Methanococcus maripaludis: one gene and its partner. The protein of the gene in region 1 binds, or shares a complex with, the protein of each later gene. Links are inferred from orthologs where the notes say so. Each region holds a gene or a part of one and is shown in the gene's direction. Other genes may lie near its edges.

The links.
Region 2: the proteins of pyrB (region 1) and pyrI are in contact, whole or in part, in a crystal structure (PDB 2BE9), measured with the Sulfolobus acidocaldarius proteins. The link is inferred for Methanococcus maripaludis from one-to-one orthologs. Residues at the interface, in WP_011278411.1 of Sulfolobus acidocaldarius: Asn83, Leu84, Ala85, Asp86, Arg89, Lys103, Tyr104, Asp105, Gly106, Ala107, Arg109, Phe110, Glu113, His127, Arg169, Glu192; in WP_011278410.1 of Sulfolobus acidocaldarius: Asn115, Tyr117, Cys118, Ile119, Asn122, Asp123, Val124, Glu125, Ala126, Arg141, Glu143, Tyr144, Cys145, Glu146, Ile148.

Annotation. Positions count from the first base shown.
Region 1 is NZ_JACDUL010000001.1:469,140-472,314, reverse strand. The notes cover bases 157-3,058. They hold pyrB (aspartate carbamoyltransferase), read left to right. Parts: upstream 157-1,104; coding sequence 1,105-2,013; downstream 2,014-3,058. Other genes in these bases: HNP90_RS02640 (bis-aminopropyl spermidine synthase family protein), read right to left, coding at 2,614-3,058; HNP90_RS02645 (30S ribosomal protein S8e), read left to right, coding at 2,174-2,560; HNP90_RS02655 (DUF2304 domain-containing protein), read right to left, coding at 658-1,020; HNP90_RS02660 (hypothetical protein), read right to left, coding at 474-671; cobM (precorrin-4 C(11)-methyltransferase), read left to right, coding at 157-477. In the rest of the region: more of cobM, read left to right, coding at 1-156; more of HNP90_RS02640, read right to left, coding at 3,059-3,175. UniProt on the Methanocaldococcus jannaschii protein: Catalyzes the condensation of carbamoyl phosphate and aspartate to form carbamoyl aspartate and inorganic phosphate, the committed step in the de novo pyrimidine nucleotide biosynthesis pathway.
Region 2 is NZ_JACDUL010000002.1:402,297-405,515, forward strand. The notes cover bases 197-3,142. They hold pyrI (aspartate carbamoyltransferase regulatory subunit), read left to right. Parts: upstream 197-1,419; coding sequence 1,420-1,866; downstream 1,867-3,142. Other genes in these bases: HNP90_RS04960 (phospholipase D-like domain-containing protein), read left to right, coding at 197-729; HNP90_RS04965 (TfuA-like protein), read left to right, coding at 726-1,370; sucC (ADP-forming succinate--CoA ligase subunit beta), read left to right, coding at 1,919-3,007; HNP90_RS04980 (hypothetical protein), read left to right, coding at 3,020-3,142. Outside these bases: HNP90_RS04955 (acetylornithine transaminase), read right to left, coding at 1-1; more of HNP90_RS04960, read left to right, coding at 154-196; more of HNP90_RS04980, read left to right, coding at 3,143-3,219. UniProt on the Methanocaldococcus jannaschii protein: Involved in allosteric regulation of aspartate carbamoyltransferase.

The DNA of each region.
Region 1 (3,175 bases):
GAATTGGAAAAATATGAAATTGATGTAAATATCATTCCCGGAGTTACATCGCTTTTTGCAGCTGCTGCAACTTTAAAATCAGAACTGACACTTCCAGATGTCTCACAAACAGTAATAATTACACGACCTGAAGGAAGAACTCCAAAACCTGCAAAAGAAAGTTTAATCGCACTCGCAAAACACAACGCTACAATGGCAATTTATCTTGGAACAGGAATGATTGAAAAGGTATGCAGTGAGTTAATCGAAGGCGGTTACCCTGAAGATACCGCAGTTTCAGTAGTATATCATGCATCATGGCCTGATGAGAAAAAAATCAGGGGAACATTGAACGATATCTCTGAAAAAGTAAAAGGCGAAGGAATTACAAAAACAGCCCTTATAATTGTTGGAAATGTAACAAATCCAACTAATTATGATTATTCAAAACTTTACGACAAAGATTTTGAACACGAATTTAGAAAGCCTAAAAATTAAAGGCCTAATTCTTCTATTTTTTCCATTAAAATTTTCAAATCCGTCTTTTTTGGAACGTTCTGTTCATTATTTATTAATTCAACTAATTTTATTTTTAATTCTTTTATATCGGCTGATTCTTCAATTAATTCTCTTATATATTCCATATTCTGAACATAAGGCGCAGTTTCCATTACTAATTCATAGTTTTCCATCATTTTCACCTTTTGTTTTTTTATTGTATCTTTCATTAATTGCAATTTCTGAAACAATCGTAGTAATTTCTCTTTCAAGGTGTTCTGCCCTTAAATATGATTTGTAAACTAAGAAAAACAGGATTATGATTCCAAAGTAAACTAAAAAATCAATACCTCTTCCGATTCCAAGAACATGTGCAATTTTCCCAAGGAAATTTGGAAAACTTACCATAAACATTACAAAAATCCATCCGAAAATCCAGGTTAGTGCAGTAAATGGTGAAATCGCACTTTTTTTAGCCTGTACTGTAATTTTTAAAATAACAATAAAGCCAACAATAATCCCGATAATTTGAACAGGTTCCATTAATACACCTCGTCTGCATATATATGTTGCACCATAATTTTATATATATTTAATTTATAACTAATGAAAAATGTCGGTGGTTTGATGAGGCATTTAATTTCGATGAGAGACATCGGTCGGGAAGAAATTCTGAATATTTTAAACGAATCCGAAAAAATGGAAGCTATTTTAAATGAAAACGGTCACTGTGATTTTTTAAATGGAAGAATACTCGCAACTCTTTTTTATGAACCCTCAACCAGGACAAGACTTTCGTTTGAAACTGCAATGAAACGACTTGGCGGAAATGTTATTGGTTTTACAGATATTTCAAATACTTCTGTAACCAAGGGCGAATCTTTAGCAGATACTATCAAAGTAATCAGTGGTTACAGCGATTTGATTGCAATAAGGCACCCATCAGAAGGGGCTGCACGACTTTCGAGTGAAAATTCAAAAGTTCCGGTTATAAACGCTGGAGATGGATCAAACCAGCACCCGACACAGACGCTTCTTGATTTGTATACGATTAAAAGAGAAGTTGGACACATTGAAAATTTAAAAATCGCATTTATCGGTGATTTAAAGTACGGAAGAACCGTTCACTCGTTGTGTCAGGCATTATCACTCTTTAAAAGTGTGGAAATAAAATTAATTGCTCCTGATGAACTTAAAATGCCAAGAGAAGTAATTGAAGATATCGATGGAAAACTAAAACTTTCAGAAATGACTGACGTTGAAATTGACGATGTTGATGTTGTTTACATGACGAGGATTCAGAAAGAAAGGTTTGTCGATGTTAACGAATACTACAAAGTAAAAGGAATATATCGTCTTTCAAAAGAGCATATTGGAAACAAAAATGTGGTTATCATGCACCCCCTTCCAAGGGTTGATGAAATCGATTCTGAAGTTGATAATATTCCACAGGCAAGATACTTTAAACAGTCATTTTATGGAGTTCCTGTAAGAATGGCGATTTTAAAGCTTTTATTTGAAGATTCAATAAAATAATCAAACTATTATACTTATTTAACCTATTTTGAAATGCAGTTAATTTTTTATAGTATTATAGCAATCACATATTATACTCGCATACTCTCTCAAAAAATTTATTAGATATACGGAAAAACTTCGATTTTTTTAAAAAAATAAACGAGAATAAGGTGTAATCATGGCAATTTGGCAAGGAGCAAGCAGAAGGCTCTCAACAGGAGCTAAAGTCTGGAGAGCTGCAAAGAAACATAAAAGAGAAATGGGAAGACCTGCAGCAGAAACACAAATTTCAGACAGAATCAAAAGAAAAATTGTAAGATGCAGGGGCGCAAACTTAAAAGTTAAGTTGGAAAAAACAAACTACGCAAACGTCTTTGATCAAGCAAACAAAGTTTGTAAAAAAGTTGCTGTAACAAAAGTTCTCGACAACAAAGCAAACAAACACTACATCAGAAGAAACGTTATGACAAAAGGCGCAATCATCGAAACAGAAATGGGTAAAGCAAAAGTTACCTCAAGACCTGGACAAGATGGTGTTGTAAACGCTGTTTTATTAACAGAATAATTCTCTTTTTTTATTTTAAAAAAATTTAAAATTTTTATTTTTAAGTATATTAGTTAGTTCTGTTTTACTTTCGATCGTTTAACCATCGAAAATTTCTTTCCACCACATTCACAGGTTAACTCTTCTATTCTTTTTATTTTATCTCCAACTTCGTGGATTTTTTTGCAGTTCATGCACTGGTAGTATCTTAAAGTTGGTTTTAATTCTCCCGTGTATATTTTTTCAGAATTAACTTCTATCTTTTTCAAATTTTTTCCAACGAGTCTTGCCAGAAATGTGGTGTTTCCAATAATTTCTGTTCCTTCATAGAAGTTAAATCCGGGAATTAATTCGTAAATTAAAAAGTTCATATTGTTGATTGATTTTTGCAGTTCAATGTATTCCTCTACAGGCTTGTGAGAGAATGCAAGATACAATATACCGTTATCTCCGAGTGCTTCGATACCTCTGGACATGAAAAGTACCGCGCCGTTTAGGGTATATGGTGGATCAGTAAATATGGTGTCAAATTTGTTTACAAATTCACTTGGAAGTTCGTTTTTAAAGTCCCATTTTACAGTTTTAATGTTTAAATTCTCTTTTTTAGAAACTTCTGAAATTAATTTTAAAAGTCTA
Region 2 (3,219 bases), on another replicon or contig:
TTCTAACCACCAAGACAATTAAAATCAGTCGTGTGATAAATAAATCATGATTCAAAATTATTTAATAGTACCGAGTTTAAAAATATATTGTTTTTTAAAATAAGTTTTGTAATTTTCACTAAAAATTATTATCAACACGATTAGAGGATTAAAATGGAGTTTGATTTAACCAATATATGTGGATATTTGGCAATTATAAACACGATAGTCCTCGTAATTTTATTTTACATTATTATAAGGTTATTAAAACTTGTAAAAAGTAATTTTGAATATTCAAGAAGTTTAACCTGCCCTGAGGATAGGATTGAAGTATTGAATGACGAAAAATACTATTATTACGTTTTAAATCGAATAAAATATGCCAAAAAAGAAATTGACGTCATTATGTTTTCGATATACTTAAATCCAAAGATATCAGAATTAATCGATGAACTTGTAAATGCGAGAAAGCGTGGAGTTATGGTTAGGGTAATTCTTGAAGAAGAAGTTGGATCAAATATTCTAGCCCAGAGCAAGCTTTCAAGCCAGCACATCATGGTAAAATTCCACGATTCTAAGAAAACACATAATAAATTAATAATTGTGGATGATACGGTTATTGTTGGAAGTCATAACTGGACTGATAAAGCCCTTTTTGAAAATAAGGAATCTGGAATTGCAATATCAAACGAAAATGTTCTTAAAGAGGAAAAAGAATATTTCGAATCATTGTGGAGGTCTGTCGAATGAAAATAGCTATTTTTTCCAAATTAACTATCAAGGAAGATGAAATAAAAGAAAAAATGAAAAACTTTGATGTAGATATTTATCCTCCGATAAAACGTGGAGATTTAACTGCTCAAAAAATCTTTGATTATGACGTCATTGGAATAATCGACGGATGTTTCCTTCAAAATACTGCGGTAGCCCATAGAGAAATTTTAAAGGTCCTTCAAAATAACATCAAAGTATTTGGTGCAGGTTCAATGGGGGCACTCAGAGCTTCGGAATTAGACAGCTGCGGTATGATTGGAGTTGGCTCAGTTTATTCATTATACAAACATGGAATAATTACCGATGATGATGAAGTTGCAGTTACTTTTGATGATAATTTAAATCAGATCACATTTTCAATGATCAGCTTTAGGGAAATGATCAATAATGCAATTAAAGATAAAATAATCGATGAAAATGATTCTAAGAAACTGATTACTTCAGGAAAAGAACTTTATTATCCACTTAGGACTTTTGAAAACGTTATTGAAAAATCGGGAATTTCTGATGAAAAAAAGGAAGTCTTGGAAAAATATCTTAAAAATCAACAAGACATAAAAAGAATCGATGCCTTTGAAATGCTCGAAGAAATTATAAAATATATTGAAAAACAGTAATGATTTAAAACAGTTTTTTAATAGTTATATAAAAATATCTGGTGAAGTTATGAAAATGGAACTTAAGGTAAAACCCATTGAAAACGGAACTGTTATCGACCATATCAGTGGTTCAAAAGCCTTGAAAGTTTATAAAATCTTAAATATCGAAGAAAAACTCCCGATGACCATTGCATTAAACGTGCCTTCAAAAAAAGGTGTTATGAAAGATATCTTAAAAATTGAAGGGCTTGAACTTACAAAAGAGGATGTAAATAAAATTGCGCTAATTTCACCAGATGCAACGATAAACATCATCAAAGAAGGAATCGTCATAAAAAAATTTAAAGTAGACCTCCCAAAAAGAATTGATGGGATAATCAAGTGTACAAACCCAAACTGTATCACGAACAAAGAAAATATTGACGGCAAATTTTCGATTGAACAGAAAAACACGTTAAAAATCAGATGCGAATACTGCGAAAAATTCATTAATTCGATTATAATCTCAAAATAAACACGTATTTACATTTTCAGTAACTATTGTCAACAAACATGCGGTGAATTTTATGAAATTGCACGAATATGAAGCAAAGGAAATTTTTAAAGAAAATGGAATCCCAATTCCAAAAAACAAACTTACTTGCGGTAAAGTCGACAGTATCGATTATCCTGTTGTTATAAAAGCGCAAGTTTTAGTCGGTGGAAGAGGAAAAGCTGGCGGAATCTTATTTTCAGATAATTTAGATGATGCAAACGAAAAAATTGAATCATTGATAGGAAACACGGTAAAAGGAGAAGTCGTTGAAAAAGTACTCCTTGAAGAGCAGATAAAGATTTCAAAAGAATACTATGTTGGCGTTGTTGTTAATAGAAATGAAAAAAACAATGTTGTTATATTTTCAACCGAAGGTGGAGTAGATATTGAAGAAGTAGCTTCAAAAACTCCAGAAAAAATAATAAAATTGCCGTTAGAATCTGGAAAAGAATTTTTACCATACCTTGCAAGAGAAATGCTCAAAAAAGCAGGCATTCCAAGTGCAGAAATTCCAAAAGTTGCAGACGTTTTGTGCAAAGTTTATAAAGCATTCAAAGATATGGATGGAATTTTAGCTGAAATAAACCCGTTAGTGTTTACAGAAGATGGAAAAATCATTGCTGCGGATGCAGTTTTAAATATTGACGACGATGCATACTTTAGACATAATTACGATAAATTTGAAGAATTTGAAAAACAGGAAAAATCCGAATTTGCATACGTTGAACTTGATGGTGACATTGCAGTTATCGGAAACGGTGCAGGACTTACCCTTGCAAGCATGGATATTGTAAAAGAGTTCGGCGGAGAACCTGCATGTTTCTTGGATGTTGGTGGTGGTTCGACCAGAGAAACTGTAAAAAAAGCACTTTTAAAAGCAACTTCTAGAAAAAATGTTAAAGGAGCATTTATCAATATTCTTGGTGGAATTACTAGATGTGATGAAGTCTCATTGGGAATTGTAGACGTTTTAAATGAAAATCCAAACCTTAAATTTGCAGTTAGAATGATGGGAACTAACGAAGAAGAGGGAAGAAAAATCCTCTCTGAAAATGGAGTAAGTTTCGAAAATTCAATGGACGGGGCAGCAAAAGCACTTACAGAACTAATAAATAGTTAACTGTGATTTTACATGTTTAAACTCCGAAAAAAAAAGCCTGAAACTGTTTCAAGAGATAAATATGAGGATATTAAAAAGATATATCTTGAATCTAAAAAATCTTATATCGCACTCGAAGCAAAATATAAACATGAATTATACACAAACAGCCAGTTAAAAAGTGAAATAAGCAGAAAAAATGTAGAACTTGAATATTTAAATCATAAACTAAA